DNA from 2 places in the Janibacter zhangyanbonis genome. Region 1 is predicted to be linked to the other one. Evidence: riboswitches for the same ligand, from Rfam matches in the RefSeq annotation. Region 1 holds a riboswitch; the other holds the start of a gene.
What was found. A riboswitch is a leader RNA that binds a small molecule or an ion and turns the genes downstream of it on or off. The one in region 1 is predicted to bind S-adenosylmethionine.
Positions count from the first base shown of each region.

Region 1 (7,681 bases):
AGAAACTGCCCCTTGGCAAGGGTTTCAAACCCTTGCCAAGGGGCAGTTTCTCTTGTTGGGCCGAAGGGGGCCTGCCGGGTCCCCCCTTCGCCCCACCCGAGGAGGGTCAGAGCGAGCGCAGTGCGCCGAGGAGCCGGTCGATGTGCTCGGGCGTCGTGCCCAGGCCGGCGCTGATCCGGACGGCGGTCTCGTGCTCGGTCTCCGAGAGGAGGTCGTCGACGAGCAGGTGCGCGCAGAACTTGCCGTCGCGCACCCCGATGCCGTGGTCGTCGCCGAGGATGCGCGCGACCTCGCTGCTGTCGTGGCCGTCGACGGTGATCGTCGCGACCGGCGCGCCGTCGACGCCGCCGAAGAGGGTGTGCACGCGCACGCCGGGGATCTGCTGCAGGCCGGCGAGCAGGCGGATGCGCAGGGCCTGCTCGTGGTCGATGATCGCCGCCTCGTGCTCGGTGATGAGCTCGCAGGCGGTGGCCAGGGCGACGGCGCCCAGGACATTGGGGGAGCCGGCCTCGTGGCGCGCCGGGCCACAGGTCCACTCGGTCTCGTCGAGGCCGACGCGGGCGGTGGCCCCGCCGCCGGCGAGGTAGGGCTGCGCCTCGTCGAGCCAGTCGGCCCGCCCGACGAGCACGCCGGCGCCGAAGGGGGCGTAGACCTTGTGCCCGGAGAAGGCGACGTAGTCGACCCCGGTCGCGTCGATGTCGACCCGGCGGTGCGGCGCGACCTGGGCCGCGTCGAGCGCGAAGCGCGCGTCGTGCTCGTGCGCCAGGGCGGCGATCCGCTCGATCGGCCAGTGCTCGCCGGTGACGTTGGACGCGCCGGTCGCCACGACGAGGCGGTGCTCGGCCGGGTGGTTGCGCAGCGCCTGGTCGAGCAGGTCGAGCGCCTCGTCGTGGCTGTGCGGCACCGGCAGGCGCAGCACGTCGCCCCACGGCAGCAGCGCCGCGTGGTGCTCCGAGGCGAAGACGAAGACCTTGGTCCCAGCGGGCAGCGCCCGGGCCAGCAGGTTGAAGGAGTCGGTGGTGTTGCGGGTGAAGACGACGTGGTCGTCCTCGCGGGCGCCGACGAAGGCGGCGACGGCCTCGCGGGCCGCCTCGTAGCGCGAGCTCGTGACCCGGGAGGCGAAGCCCGCGCCGCGGTGCACGGACGAGTAGGTGACGGCCGCGGCGGCGACCTCGTCGACCACGGCGGCGAAGGCCGGGGTGGTCGCGCCGTGGTCGAGGTGGGCGTACTCGATGCTCGCGCCGTGCTCGTCGCGGTAGGCGAGGCCCGCGGAGACGAGCTGGGGCAGGGCGGTGGTCGTGCGGTGCAGGTCGGAGATGGTCATGACGGTGCTCCTGGTCCGTTGGGACCCGAGGTGTCGACCGCGAGTCCGCGCTTGCCGGGCGACGGTCTGTCGCCGGCCAGGTCGTCACCCGGAGCACCCCACCGCGGAAGGAGGGTTGCCGACCAGCTAGCCGGGGCTTGTCGCTGGTACTCGTGACCTTGGCTCAGACCATAACCGACCGACCGCGCCTGCTGTCGACCCTCCACGGGGCGCGTCTCGCCCCGTGGACATCAGGCCAGGGCGACGGCGAGCACGGCCCCGGCGACGAGATAGGGGCCGAAGGCGAGGTGGGTCGAGCGCTGCGCCCGGCGGGTGACGAGCAGCCCGGCGGCCACGAGACCGCCGATGACGAAGCCGAGCCAGACCCCCACGGCGAGCGTGCTCCAGCCCAGCCAGGCGAGCGTCGGCGCGATGGAGACCATGAGCTTGGCGTCGCCCATGCCGATGGACCTGCCGAAGAGGACGAAGGCGAGCAGCACCGTCCCGCCGCCCACGAGCAGCGCCGCCAGACTCGCGCGGGCGAGGGCGCCCCAGTCGCCGGTCGCGGCCGACGCGACGGTGAGCAGCACGGCCTGGACCGGCACGAGCGGCAGGGTGATCGCATTGGGCAGGCGGTGGACGTCGGCGTCGACGGCGGCGAGGACGAGGCCGGCGAGGGCCAGGGCGAGCGGCGCGAGCAGCACCGGCCAGGGGCGGTCGGCGAGCCCGCGCTCCACGACGAGCCCGACGAAGGGAGCGACTCCGGCGACCCAGAGGTGGCGGGGGAGGGGGCCCCCTTCGTCCGGCCGGCGGTAGCGACCGGTGCGCAGCCAGAGCCACCCGAGCACCCCGCAGGCGGCCGCGAGGAGCACGACGAGGAGGGTCCGGGAGTCCACGGGGCGAGGCTAACCGCTGCGATCCGTGGCCCGTGGTGCGCGTGTGACGCGTGTGTCGGGGGTGGCTTTCGCCTACCCTGCGAATCATGGCCACTCGTCCGTCGACCACCTCGCGCAGCAAGGGCGCCAGCTCCCGACCCAAGGGCTCCACCCGCCCGTCGGGTCGCAAGGCACCCGCCAAGAGCAGCGCGAAGGGGAGGACCTCCTCCCGCAAGCCCGCCTCCGGCGGCGGTCTGCCGCTGCCCATCGCGGCGGTGCAGCGCACCTGGATGGGGGTCGCTCACGCGACCGGCTCCGGCGTGCGCCGGATCGGCACGAGCGCCGGCCAGATCGAGCCGGAGCACCGTCGGGACGGCTGGGGCTTCCTCGCGATCGCCCTGGCCCTCGTCGTCGCCGTCCGCGAGTGGTGGGGCCTGAGCGGCCTCTTCGGCGACATCGTCCACGCGGTCGCGGCCGGCACCTTCGGCCGGGTCGCCTATGCGCTGCCGATCGTCCTGCTCCTGCTCGGCGTGCGCCTGCTGAGGTCGGCGAGCGAGCCGGCCGCGGACGCCAGGCTGGGCTTCGGCACCGTCATGCTGCTCTTCGCGGCGGCGGGCCTGACCCACATCGCCAAGGACATCCCGCAGCCGCCGGACGGCGCGGGACCGATGCGTGACGCCGGCGGCATCGTCGGCTTCCTCGCCTCCGACCCGCTGTCGACGGCGGTCACCGAGTGGCCGGCGACGATCCTGCTCGTCCTGCTCGGGCTCTTCGCCCTCCTGCTCCTCACCGGCACCCCGCTGCACGAGGTGCCGCAGCGACTGGCCTACGTGCGCGCCGCCTTCACCGGCGAGGTGCCCAGCCACGTCACCGCGGCCGACGTCGACGCCCGCCACGACGCGCCCAAGGCGGCGGTCAGCCGCGCCCGGCGCCGCCGCACCATCGACCCCGAGGACGAGCAGTCCGGCGAGCGCGACGGCGACACCGCCTACGACCAGGCCGCCGTCGTCCAGCCGGTCGGCAAGGGCCGCCGCAAGAAGCCGGCGGCACCCGTCGCGGCCGAGGAGACGGCCGAGACCCCGCAGGCCGAGGCCGGCGGCCCACGCCCGGGCGAGAAGCGCCCGACGAAGAACCCTGCCGTCGCGCCGATCGCGAGCGGCAAGACCGAGCTGCAGCCCCCGCCGACGACCCAGCTGCCGCAGCGGGTCGAGCAGCTGGCCCTCGCCGGCGACGTCACCTACACGCTGCCCGACAGCCAGTACCTCAAGCCCGGCGCGCCGCACAAGGAGCGCTCGGCGGCCAACGACAAGGTCGTCGAGGCGCTCACGGGTGTGCTCGACGAGTTCGGCATCGACGCCCAGGTCACCGGCTTCCACCGCGGCCCGACCGTCACCCGCTACGTCGTCGAGCTCGGCCCGGGCGTCAAGGTCGAGCGCGTCACGGCCCTGTCGAAGAACATCGCCTATGCCGTCGCCTCCGCCGACGTGCGCATCCTCAGCCCCATCCCCGGCAAGTCCGCCATCGGCATCGAGATCCCCAATGCCGACAAGGAGATGGTCTGCCTCGGCGACGTGCTGCGCTCCGACGTGGCCCGCAACAACGAGCACCCGATGGTCATGGGCGTCGGCAAGGACGTCGAGGGCGGCTACGTCATCGCCAACCTCGCGAAGATGCCGCACATCCTCGTCGCCGGCGCCACCGGCTCCGGCAAGTCGTCCTTCGTCAACTCGATGATCACCTCGATCCTCATGAGGGCGACGCCCGACGAGGTGCGCATGGTGCTCGTCGACCCCAAGCGGGTGGAGCTGACGGCCTACGAGGGCATCCCGCACCTCATCACGCCGATCATCACCAACGCCAAGAAGGCCGCCGAGGCCCTCCAGTGGGTCGTGCGCGAGATGGACATGCGCTACGACGACCTCGCGACCTTCGGCTACAAGCACGTCGACGACTACAACAAGGCTGTCAAGGCGGGCAAGGTCGAGCCGATCCCCGGCAGCGAGCGGGTCATCCAGCCCTATCCCTACCTCCTCGTCATCGTCGACGAGCTCGCCGACCTGATGATGGTCGCGCCCCGCGACGTCGAGGACTCGATCGTGCGCATCACCCAGCTCGCGCGCGCCGCCGGCATCCACCTCGTCCTGGCGACCCAGCGCCCGTCGGTCGACGTCGTGACCGGCCTGATCAAGGCCAACGTCCCCTCGCGCATGGCCTTCGCCACCTCGTCGCTCGCCGACTCGCGCGTCGTCCTCGACCAGCCCGGCGCGGAGAAGCTGCTCGGCCAGGGTGACGCCCTCTTCCTGCCGATGGGCAAGTCCAAGCCGATGCGAGTCCAGGGCGCCTGGGTCACCGAGTCGGAGATCGAGCACGTCGTCGGCCACGTCACCGGCCAGCTCAAGCCGACCTACCGCGAGGACGTCGCCCCCGAGACGCCCAAGAAGCAGATCGACGAGGACATCGGCGACGACCTCGACGTGCTGCTGCAGGCGACCGAGCTGGTCGTCACGACGCAGTTCGGCTCGACGTCGATGCTCCAGCGCAAGCTGCGCGTCGGCTTCGCCAAGGCCGGCCGGCTCATGGACCTGCTCGAGTCGCGCGGCGTCGTCGGCCCCTCCGAGGGCTCCAAGGCGCGCGACGTGCTCATCACGCCCGAGGACCTGCCGACGACCCTCGCCCTGATGAAGGGGGAGGAGCCCCCGGCTCCCGAGGGCGCCGCGCCCGCGGATGCCGAGGGAGACGACCTCGAGGGCGACACGACCCCGGTGGGCCAGCCCGCCGGGCAGGTCTCCACCGACACCGACGTCATCGACCTGCGCGAGGGCTCACCGGCCGCGTCGCAGGACCGCTACGCGGAGGACCCGATCGGCACCGAGGTCGTCGAGGAGTGGACCGAGGACGACGACGAGGACGCCTGGTCGCTCACCGACCGTCGGTGACCGTCTCGTCCGTGGCAGCGGGCTCGTCGCTGACGACACCCGCCTCGACGAGCTCGGCGCGCACGTCGTCGTAGAAGGCCTGCACGGCGGCCGTGCCCTCGACCGGGCCGCCGGCGAGCATGCCGTCGGCTCCGAGGAGGACCGCGCCGGGCGTCCCGACACGGAAGATGCGGGACGTGATGGCCGACGGGTCCTGCAGCACCCGGCCGGCGAGCGTCGGCTCGGCCGCGACGACGTCCTCGAGCGCGGTGTAGACGACCGCCCGCACCCGCACCGGACCGAGCCCCTCGTCCCACGCCTCGACCTCGTCGATGACGGGTCGGCACGAGCCGCACGTGGGGGAGACGAAGAGCAGGAGCACCGCGCCGCCGGCGGTGAGCTCGTGCATCGTCGTCTCGTGGCCCGACTCCTCGACGAGCGTGGCGAAGGGGATGGGCTGACGGGCGTAGTCCGCGTCCTCGTCGTCCTGCGCGCCGGCCACCTCGCCGGTGCCGATGACGCCGGAGGAGGTCACCCCCTTCGTCCCACCGAAGGTGACTACGACGACCGCGACGGTGAGCACGACCAGGCCCAGCCAGACCCAGGTCTGCGCCGAGGCGCCGAGCAGGCGGGCCGCGACCGAGGCATCGGCCGTCGCCGACCACACCCCGAGGGCGGCGACGACGACGAGCAGCACATTGCGCAGCGCGGTCCGGCGCGTCACCTCGCCCAGCCCGAGCCGGCCGAAGCAGCTGCACGTCACCGGGTGGTCGAAGCCGAGGGCCCGCACGACGACGGCGAGGTAGACGGCGAAGAGGACGAGCGCGACGACCGCCACGACGAGGGCGAAGGGAGGCGGCGTCACGATGATCGCCACCGCGAGGACGATCTCGGCCCACGGCAGCAGGGTGGGCGCGGGGGAGCCGGTGAGTGCCCGCGGCATCTGCAGCTCGCCGAAGGCGCTGCGCGTCTCCTCGGGGTGACGGACCTTGGCGATGCCGCTCACGACCAGCAGGAGGGCAGCGACGAGCGGGGGCAGCAGCAGCGGGGCGTCGAGCACAGCGCGAGTCTAGGGTTGCCCCATGACGAAGGCCTGGTACGAGCTCGACAGCCGCCCGACGGGAGTCCGCTACTGGGCGGCTGTCGTCCGCAAGCAGCCGTCGGCGATCCTCGTCGGCATCCAGCTCCTCGCGATCGTGCTGCTGCCGTGGGTGGAGTCGGAGAACTGGGGCCGCGCTGTCATCACCTCGCTGTCGCTCTTCGCGGTGACCTTCGGCATCTGGGTCGTGCGCTCGACCCCGGCGCTCACCTGGCTGGCGCTGGGCATGGGCTTCCCGGCCTTCGTGCTCGAGGTGTGGTCGGTCATCGACCGGAGCAACGTGCCGGTGACCTTCGCCGCGCACCTGATGCTGGCCGTCTTCTACATGTACGTCGCCTACGGCCTGGTGGCCTACATGTTCGCCGACACGTGGGTGACCAAGGACGAGCTCTTCGCGGTGGGGGCGGCCTTCACCGTCCTGCTCTTCGGCTTCACCTACCTCTTCGTCGCGATCCAGACGCTCGAGCCGGGGTCCTTCGACGGGCACACGGGCATCGGGCCGAAGTCCTTCCTCGAGCTGCTCTACTTCTCCGCGGCCAACCTCACGAGCGTCGGCCTGTCGGACATCGTGGCGATCCAGCCCCACGCCCGGGCCGCGACGATCATCGAGCAGCTGGGCGGGGTGCTCTACGTCGCCATGGTCATCTCGCGTCTCGTGGCCCTGACGGTCAGCCGCGCGCGCAGCTGAGCGATCGCGTCGTTTCGGTCGAGCCACTCCCGGCCGCCTAGAGTGGGGTCCATGTCCACCCCTGCCCGTAGCGTCGCCCTCGTCACCCTGGGGTGCACCCGCAACGACGTCGATTCCGAGGAGCTCGCCGGCCGCCTGTCCGCAGAGGGGTGGACCCTCGTCGACGACGCCGCCCAGGCCGATGTCGCGGTGGTCAACACCTGTGGCTTCATCGAGCAGGCCAAGAAGGACTCGATCGACGCGATCCTCGAGGCCAATGACCTGCGCGAGCACGGTCGGACGCAGAAGGTCGTGGCCGTCGGCTGCCTCGCCGAGCGCTACGGCAAGGAGCTCGCCGACGAGCTGCCCGAGGCCGACGCGGTGCTCGGCTTCGACTCCTACACCGACATGAGCGCCCACCTGCGCGCGGTCCTCGACGGCCACGCCCCCGAGGCCCACGTGCCCGGTGACCGCCGCAAGCTGCTGCCGATCTCCCCGGTCGACCGCGACGCGAGCGAGGTAGCCCTGCCGGGGCACAACGCCTCCGACCTGCCGCGCGCCCGCCTCGACGACCGGCCGTGGGCGCCGCTGAAGATCGCCTCCGGCTGCGACCGCCGCTGCGCCTTCTGCGCGATCCCGACCTTCCGTGGGGCCTTCGTGTCCCGGCGCCCCAACGACGTCGTGGCCGAAGGGAGGTGGCTCGCCTCCCAGGGGGTGCGCGAACTCTTCCTCGTGAGCGAGAACTCGACGTCCTACGGCAAGGACCTCGGTGACCTCGACCTGCTCGAGCAGCTGCTGCCCGAGCTCGTCGCCATCGAGGGC
Region 1 is NZ_CP191481.1:2,216,198-2,223,878, reverse strand. Features, by position in the region: gene ACQBJO_RS10810 (aminotransferase class V-fold PLP-dependent enzyme) at 107-1,324, opposite strand; SAM riboswitch class IV at 1,367-1,482, opposite strand; gene ACQBJO_RS10805 (prepilin peptidase) at 1,555-2,199, opposite strand; gene ACQBJO_RS10800 (DNA translocase FtsK) at 2,286-5,114, shown strand; gene ACQBJO_RS10795 (TlpA family protein disulfide reductase) at 5,098-6,153, opposite strand; gene ACQBJO_RS10790 (ion channel) at 6,176-6,880, shown strand; gene rimO (30S ribosomal protein S12 methylthiotransferase RimO) at 6,932-7,681, shown strand, end outside.

Region 2 (7,681 bases), 940 kb from region 1:
ACGGCTTTAGCGAACGAGCGTGACCGCGGGTTCGTGCAGCGGGCCGGCCGACAGGTCGTGAACCCGCTCGTCCCGACGCTGCTGCTCCGCGAGCTGCCGACGCTGCGCCGCCTCCTCCTTCTCCCGGCGGGCTCGGCGGTCTGCCGGGGACTCCGTTGCCTGCTCGATCCGGCCCGCAGTCGACGTCACCGAGCTGGCTTGGGACGTCACCTTGCTGGTGGTCCGCACGGAGTACTTGACGACGTAGCCGCCCTTGCGCACACGACCCGACCCAGCGACCGCCGCCCAGTCGGTCACCATGTCGTCGACCAGGCGGGCGCCACTCGCCTCGGCCAGCTTGTCAGTGGCCCGGTGCTTGAGCTTCACCGTGTTCGTCGCGACCTTGTGCTGGGTCCAGCTCTTGGCGTTCGCCGCGATCCGTCGATGGGCGATGGGGTTGGTGGACGTGTCCGCCGCCCTGATGTTCTTGAGCTCGTCGGCACGGTGACTGAGCCTGGTGGCATTCTTGGCATCGGCCCGCTTGCTCCCGGGGATGACGATGTCGACGGCAGTGAGGACGGTCGTCGCGCCGACGTCCTTGTAGCTCCCCTCGCCGTAGACCGCGCGGCGGCCGAGCTTGCCGATGGGATCGCCTGCGGTCATGATCGCCGCCGGCTTGCCCCACGGGGTGACGTCGACGACCGGGTTGTTGAAGAGGCTGCTCGTCCCCGTCCGGCTGGCCATCTCGAAGCTGTTGTAGGTCCGGGGGTCGGACAAGGCTGTTCCGACCGAGCCCAGCCGCCCGGCCGTCGCCCGCTCGTCGGCCACTGCGGCGTCGGCCACCCGCCGGTACCCTCGCTTGTTCATCTCCCGCGAGTTGCTCGCCGCGCGGTACTCCCGGTCGACCGTCGCGTACTCGGGGTCCTCCGGGGTCATCGTCTCGAGCCTCGCCCGCCGGTCCTCGCTGGTCCTGTCGTTGGCGTCGTAACGAGCGCGCAGTCGCGCGAGCTCGGCCTGGCTCTTCTCGAGCCGGTCGGCATAGGGCCGGATGATCTGCTCGGTGTCGCTGAGCCGGTTGGCGATCGCGACGAGGTCCTGCGGGGTCGTCCCGACCTCCTGCTCGAAGAGAGTGCCGGAGCACGACTCCCAGACTCCCTTCGTCGAGACCATGCGGAGCATCTCGGCGACGGTGTGGATGTTGGCGGCGACCGTCTTCAGCTCGTCCGCCTCCGCCCGGATCATCTCCGGGTCGCCCTCCTCGATCGTCCCTGTCTCGTCCAACGCCATCAGAGGACTCCCTGGTGCCGCCGGTCGAGGAGGTCCTCGGTCTTCACGTACCAACCCCCGGCATCCTTGGCGAGGCGGCCGAGCTCGCGCAGCTGCTTGCCCACCCGGATCCGCTCCCGCTCGAAGTCGCCGATCGCGCCCTCGTACGCATCGGTGCCGTACCAGCTCGGGAAGCCGAAGGTCTCGACCGCCTCGTTGTTCGCCTTCGCCGCCTTCTCCTCCAGGAAGTCGGCGATGGCCTTCAGCTGTCGGCCGAGCCCGTCGATGCCCTCGCTGTCGATGGAGATGCGCTGCTGTCCGTCCATGCCCCCACGCTAGGAAAGAACGCCGAAGGGCCCGTGGAATTATCCACAGGCCCCTCGGACGAGCTCGATCACTTCGCCGCGGCGAAGCCCTCCTCGAGGTCGGCGATGATGTCGTCGATGCCCTCGAGGCCGACCGCCAGGCGCACGAGGCCGGGGGTGACGCCGGCGGCGAGCCGGTCCTCCTCCGGACCCTGCGAGTGGGTCGTCGACGCGGGGTGGATCACGAGGGAGCGCACGTCACCGATGTTGGCGAGGTGGCTGTGCAGCGTGAGCCCCTCGACGAACTTCTTGCCCGCCTCGAAGCCGCCGGCGATCTCGAAGGAGATGACGGCACCGGCCCCCTTCGGCGTGTAGCGCTGCGCCTGCTCGAAGCTCGCGGAGCCCTCGAGGGAGGCCCAGTTCACCGACTCGACCTGGCCGTGGCCGGAGAGGAAGTCGACGACCTTGCGGGTGTTGTCGAGGTGGCGCTCGATGCGCAGGCTGAGCGTCTCGATGCCCTGCCCGATGAGGAAGGCGTTGAAGGGCGAGATCGCCGGACCGATGTCGCGCAGCAGCTGCACGCGCGCCTTGAGGATGAAGGAGAGGTTGGCCCCCAGGGCGCCGTTGACACCGAGGTCGGGCCCGAAGCGCAGCCCGTGGTAGCTCGGGTCGGGCTGGTTGTAGTTGGGAAACTTCTCCGCGTCGGCGGCGTAGTCGAAGTTGCCGGAGTCGACGATGACGCCGGCGATCGCGGTGCCGTGGCCACCGAGGTACTTCGTCGCCGAGTGCACGACGACGTCGGCGCCGTGCTCGATGGGCCGCAGGACGTAGGGCGTGGCGATCGTGTTGTCGACGACGAGCGGGACCCCCGCCTCGTGGGCGACCTCGGCGATGCCGGCGATGTCGAGGACGACCGGCTTGGGGTTGCCGATCGTCTCGCCGAAGAAGGCCTTGGTGTTGGGCCGCACGGCCGCCCGCCACTGCTCGAGGTCGCTCGGGTCCTCGACCAAGCTGACCTCGATGCCGAACTTCGGCAGGGTGAACTTCAGCAGGTTGATCGTGCCGCCGTAGAGCGCGGCGCTGGCGACGATGTGGTCACCGGCCTCGGCGATGTTGACGAGGGCGAGATGCGTCGCGGACATCCCCGATGCGGTGAGTAGCGCGCCGACACCGCCCTCGAGCGCGGCGATCTTCTGCTCCACCGCGTCCTGGGTGGGGTTCATGATCCGCGTGTAGATGTTGCCGAACTCCTTGAGCGCGAAGAGGTTCGCCGCGTGCTCGGTGTCCTTGAAGGCGTAGGAGGTCGTCGCGTGGATCGGCAGCGCCCGCGAGCCCGTCGTCGGGTCGGGTGCCTGGCCGGCGTGGATCTGCTGGGTGTCGAAGCTCCACGTGGAGGCGTCGGTCATGGCTGTGCTCCTGTGCTGTGCGCGCTTGACCGCGACGGTCGTCGCGGACCAGGTCGTCTCCCGGGGCACCCCACCGCGGAGGAGGGTTGCCGGCCAGCGAGCCGGGGCTTCGCGCTGGCGCTCAAGACCTGCCCCGAGGATAGGAGATGGTGGCGCGAGACTTCAGCCGCGTCTCACACGGTGGATCCACCACAGGCCGACGAAGGGGAGGACGAGGGGCAGGTAGCCGTAGCCGGACCCGTAGTGGGACCAGACGGTCTTGTCCGGGAAGAGCTCCGGCCGCACGAAGGACAGGGTGCCGACCGCGAGCACGCCGACCGCCTCGACGGTGATCGCCCCGGTCGCCACCCGGGCGCCGGAGGGACCCCCCTTCGCCAGGGCCACGGTCGCGACGACGTAGATGACGGCCGCGAGCGCCGAGAGCACGTAGGCCAGCGGCGCGCGGTCGAAGTACTGGGTGATCTGCAGGACCGAGCGGCCGGTCGCGGCGAGCGCGAGGACGGCGTAGACCGCGACGACGACCCGGCCGGGCCCGGTGCCCGTGCGCACCTCAGGCCGGGCCATGGGTCTGCCAGATCTGGAGGATGCGGTAGGCCATGACCCCGACGGTGAAGGCGCCGGCGAGGACGACGCCCATGGCCCAGCGGGTCTTCTCCTTCAGCGCGATGAAGACGACGATCGGCGGCAGGATCGGCAGCGTGAGGGCGTAGGCGAGCATCGTCGCACCCTCGCCCTGGCCCGACACCTTGCCCATCGCGATCGCAGAGACGACGACGAGCACGAGCAGGGCGAGCTCGAGGACCGCGGTGACGATCAGCATGAGGTCGTCGACGAGGCGGTCGAGGACGAGGTAGGCCAGGGACTGCAGTCCGAGCACGCCGACCGCGACGATGACGACAGTGGTCAAGGGCACAAGCACCGGGCAAGGGTACCCAGCGCGCGGCCTGCGACCATCACTGCCATGAGTGACCCGCGTCCCGGTGCCCAGCAGCTCATCGCCTCCGTCGTCGACGCCGACAGCTTCGTCTCGTGGGACGAGCCGATCGACGTCAGCGGCCTCTCCCCCGACTACCGCGCCGCGGTCGACAAGGCCGCCGAGCGGGCCGGGACCGACGAGTCCGTGCTCACCGGTCGGGCGAGCATCCGCGGTCACGAGGTGGCACTCATCGTCGGCGAGTTCCGCTTCCTCGGTGGCTCCATCGGGCGGGCCGCGGCCGCACGGATCGTCGCGGCGATCCGCCGGGCGACGTCGGAGCGCCTGCCCCTCGTCGCGGCCACCGCGAGCGGGGGCACGCGCATGCAGGAGGGCACCCCGGCCTTCGTGACGATGGTCGACATCTCGGCGGCCGTCGTCGCGCACAAGGCTGCCGGTCTGCCCTACCTCGTCTACCTGCGTCATCCCACGACCGGCGGCGTCTTCGCCTCGTGGGGGTCGCTGGGCCACATGACGATCGCCGAGCCCGACGCGCTCATCGGCTTCCTCGGCCCGGTCGTCTACGAGACGGTCAACGGCGTGCCCTTCCCCGACGGGGTGCAGGTCGCCGAGAACCTCGTCGACAAGGGCATCGTCGATGCCGTCGTCCCCGTCGAGGGCCTCGCGGACATCGCCGCCCGCGCGCTCACGCTGCTGTCGGCGAGCACGAGGCGCACCGCCGACCCGGCCGACCACCCGACGTGGCCGATCGCCCCCTTCGTCTCCCGTCCGGAGCCCACCGACGAGGAGGTCGCCCGCGTCTGGACGTCCATCGAGACGACGCGTCGTGCGGACCGGCCCGGTGTGCGCGAGCTGCTGCGGCACGCCGCCGACGACGTCATCCCGCTCAACGGCACCGGCTACGGCGAGTCGGACAAGGGCGTCATGCTCGCGCTGGCGTCCTTCGCCGGGCGGGCTTGCGTGCTCGTCGGTCAGGACCGGCGCTACCAGGCCGCCCAGTCGATGGGGCCGGCCGCGCTGCGCGAGGCGCGACGCGGTATGCGGATGGCGACCGAGCTCGGGCTGCCGCTCGTGACGATCATCGACACCCCCGGAGCCGACCTGTCGCCCCGTGCCGAGGAGGGCGCCCTCGCGGGCGAGATCGCCCGCTCGATCTCCGACATGACCGCCCTGACCGTGCCGAGCGTCTCCGTGCTCCTCGGCGAGGGCACCGGCGGCGGCGCCCTCGCGCTGCTGCCGGCGCAGCGGATCATCGCCGCGGGCCACGCCTGGCTCTCGCCGCTGCCCCCGGAGGGTGCGAGCGCGATCGTCTACAAGGACACCGAGCACGCCGCGCTGCTCGCCGCCCGGCAGCGGGTCGGCGCCACGCAGATGCACGAGGACGGCACGGTCGACGTCATCGTCCCGGAGGAGCCGGCCGCGCACGAGGACCCCGAGGGCTTCGCCGCCGCGATCGCCGCCGCCATCGCGGCCGAGGTCGAGGGGCTGCTGCACGAGGGGTGACCCGGCCGGTCGCTACCCGGCGATCGCGAGGCCCGGCCACGCGGGCATCTCGACGACCCCGTGCACCGACGCGAGATAGGTGCCGAGCAGGGGCACCCGGTGCTCGCGGCAGGCGGCGATCGCCGCCTCGTGCCACCCCCTCGCCACGTCGTCGGGCGTGTAGCCGCGGGGACGGCCGACGGCGACGACGATGCCGCCGAGGCGGTCGGCGAATCCGCTGAGGAAGACGTCGAAGGGGCGGCGTCGCTCGTGCGGCGGGACCCCCTCGACGTCGTTGATCGTCACCGGCTGCACGAGTCGGTGCTCCCGGCTGCACAGCAGGATGCTCAGGCACCCCTCCGCGCGGTCGGCCTCACGCACGACGAGGTCGACGACGTCGGCCGTGAGGGTGGGGTCGGTCAGGGGGCGCTGGGGCCAGTCGGCCGGCAGGTCGTCGTAGGTCATGCCCTTCATCATGGCCACGTCACGGCGGGCCGCCGCGAGCTTTTCCACAGGCGCCCGTCCCGGGTCGCGGCGCGGGTAGTGTGACGACCGGCACGCCGGCCCACACCCCGTCGGCGGCACCACCGCGACCTCCGGGAGACCCCCAGTGGCACTCAGTGTCTTCGACCTCTTCTCCGTCGGCATCGGCCCGTCGAGCTCGCACACCGTCGGCCCGATGCGTGCCGCCGTGATGTTCGTCGAGGGGCTGCGCGACGAGGGCCTGCTGCCGCAGGTGCGGCGGGTGCGGGCCGAGCTCTTCGGTTCCCTCGGTGCCACCGGTCACGGCCACGGGTCCAACACCGCCGTGCTCCTCGGGCTCACCGGCGAGCGTCCCGAGCTGTGCGACCCCCGCACGGTGACCGGCCGGCTCGAGCAGATCCGGTCCAGCCGTCGGGTGAGCCTGCTCGGCGAGCACGAGATCGACTTCGTCGAGGACGACGACCTGGTCCTCCACCGCCGCAAGTCCCTGCCCCTGCACCCCAACGGCATGACCTTCACCGCCTGGGGCGAGGAGAGCGGCGAGGGCGCCACTCCCCTGTCGAGCCACACCTACTACTCCGTCGGCGGTGGCTTCGTCGTCGGTGAGGACGCGTCCGGCTCGACCCGGATCGTCGCCGACACGACCCCGGTCAAGCACCCCTTCACCACCGGCGACCAGCTGCTCGCGATCTGTGCCGAGACGGGTCTGTCGATCTCGCAGGTCATGCTCGACAACGAGCTGTCGTGGCGTACCGAGGCGGAGGTGCGCAGCGAGCTGCTGCACATCTGGTCGGTGATGCGCGAGTGCATCGACAACGGCCTGCGGACCGAAGGGGTCCTGCCCGGTGGTCTCAAGGTGCGCCGGCGCGCTCCCCAGCTCCACCAGCGGCTGCGGACCGAGGGCCGCAGCGACGACCCCCTTCGTGGCATGGACTGGCTGTGCCTCTACGCCCTGGCGGTCAACGAGGAAAATGCCGCGGGCGGTCGCGTCGTCACGGCGCCGACCAACGGCGCTGCCGGGATCATCCCGGCCGTGCTGCGCTACTACACCGACTTCGTGCCGGGCGCGGACGACGACGGCATCTGCCGCTTCCTGCTCACGGCTGCCGCGATCGGCGTGATCTACAAGGAAAATGCCTCGATCTCCGGCGCCGAGGTCGGCTGCCAGGGCGAGGTCGGGTCGGCGTGCTCGATGGCTGCCGGAGCGATGGCCGCGGTCCTCGGCGGCTCCCCTGCCCAGGTCGAGAATGCTGCGGAGATCGGCATGGAGCACAACCTCGGCCTCACCTGCGACCCCGTCGGCGGGCTCGTGCAGATCCCCTGCATCGAGCGGAATGCCGTGGCCTCGGTCAAGGCGATCACCGCCGCCCGGACCGCGCTGCGCGGCGACGGCTCGCACGTCGTCTCGCTCGACAAGGTCGTCAAGACGATGCGCGAGACGGGCCGCGACATGAAGGTCAAGTACAAGGAGACGGCACGCGGCGGGCTCGCCGTCAACGTCATCGAGTGCTGATCTCCCACTCACCACCGGGGCTGAAGATCACGAGATATCTCGTGCCGATGGGAGGGGTCGTCGACTCCTCGTGGTCGTCGTCGACGGTGAGCACCCTGTCGATGACTCCGCCGTCGGCGTCCAGGGCCTGCAGGTAGAAGGACCTGGACGGGGCCTCGGTGATCTGGGAGTAGGTCACGTCCAGCCGGTCGCCGTCCGTGCCGTCCCAGGCGAAGACCGCCGGACCACGACCCCGCTCGACCTTGCCGGCTGCAGGCGCCCGGTCCAGCGGTGCGAAACGGACGGTCCAGTCCCCCTTCGCCTCCACCTCGAT
Region 2 is NZ_CP191481.1:1,275,710-1,283,390, reverse strand. Features, by position in the region: gene ACQBJO_RS06310 (hypothetical protein) at 7-1,266, opposite strand; gene ACQBJO_RS06305 (hypothetical protein) at 1,266-1,571, opposite strand; gene ACQBJO_RS06300 (bifunctional o-acetylhomoserine/o-acetylserine sulfhydrylase) at 1,640-2,956, opposite strand; SAM riboswitch class IV at 2,973-3,085, opposite strand; gene ACQBJO_RS06295 (hypothetical protein) at 3,119-3,520, opposite strand; gene ACQBJO_RS06290 (hypothetical protein) at 3,507-3,863, opposite strand; gene ACQBJO_RS06285 (carboxyl transferase domain-containing protein) at 3,918-5,393, shown strand; gene ACQBJO_RS06280 (hypothetical protein) at 5,406-5,885, opposite strand; gene ACQBJO_RS06275 (L-serine ammonia-lyase) at 5,983-7,368, shown strand; gene ACQBJO_RS06270 (hypothetical protein) at 7,355-7,681, opposite strand, start outside.
Region 2: linked by a shared signal. The riboswitch ahead of ACQBJO_RS06300 (bifunctional o-acetylhomoserine/o-acetylserine sulfhydrylase) and the one ahead of ACQBJO_RS10810 (aminotransferase class V-fold PLP-dependent enzyme) in region 1 are both predicted to bind S-adenosylmethionine.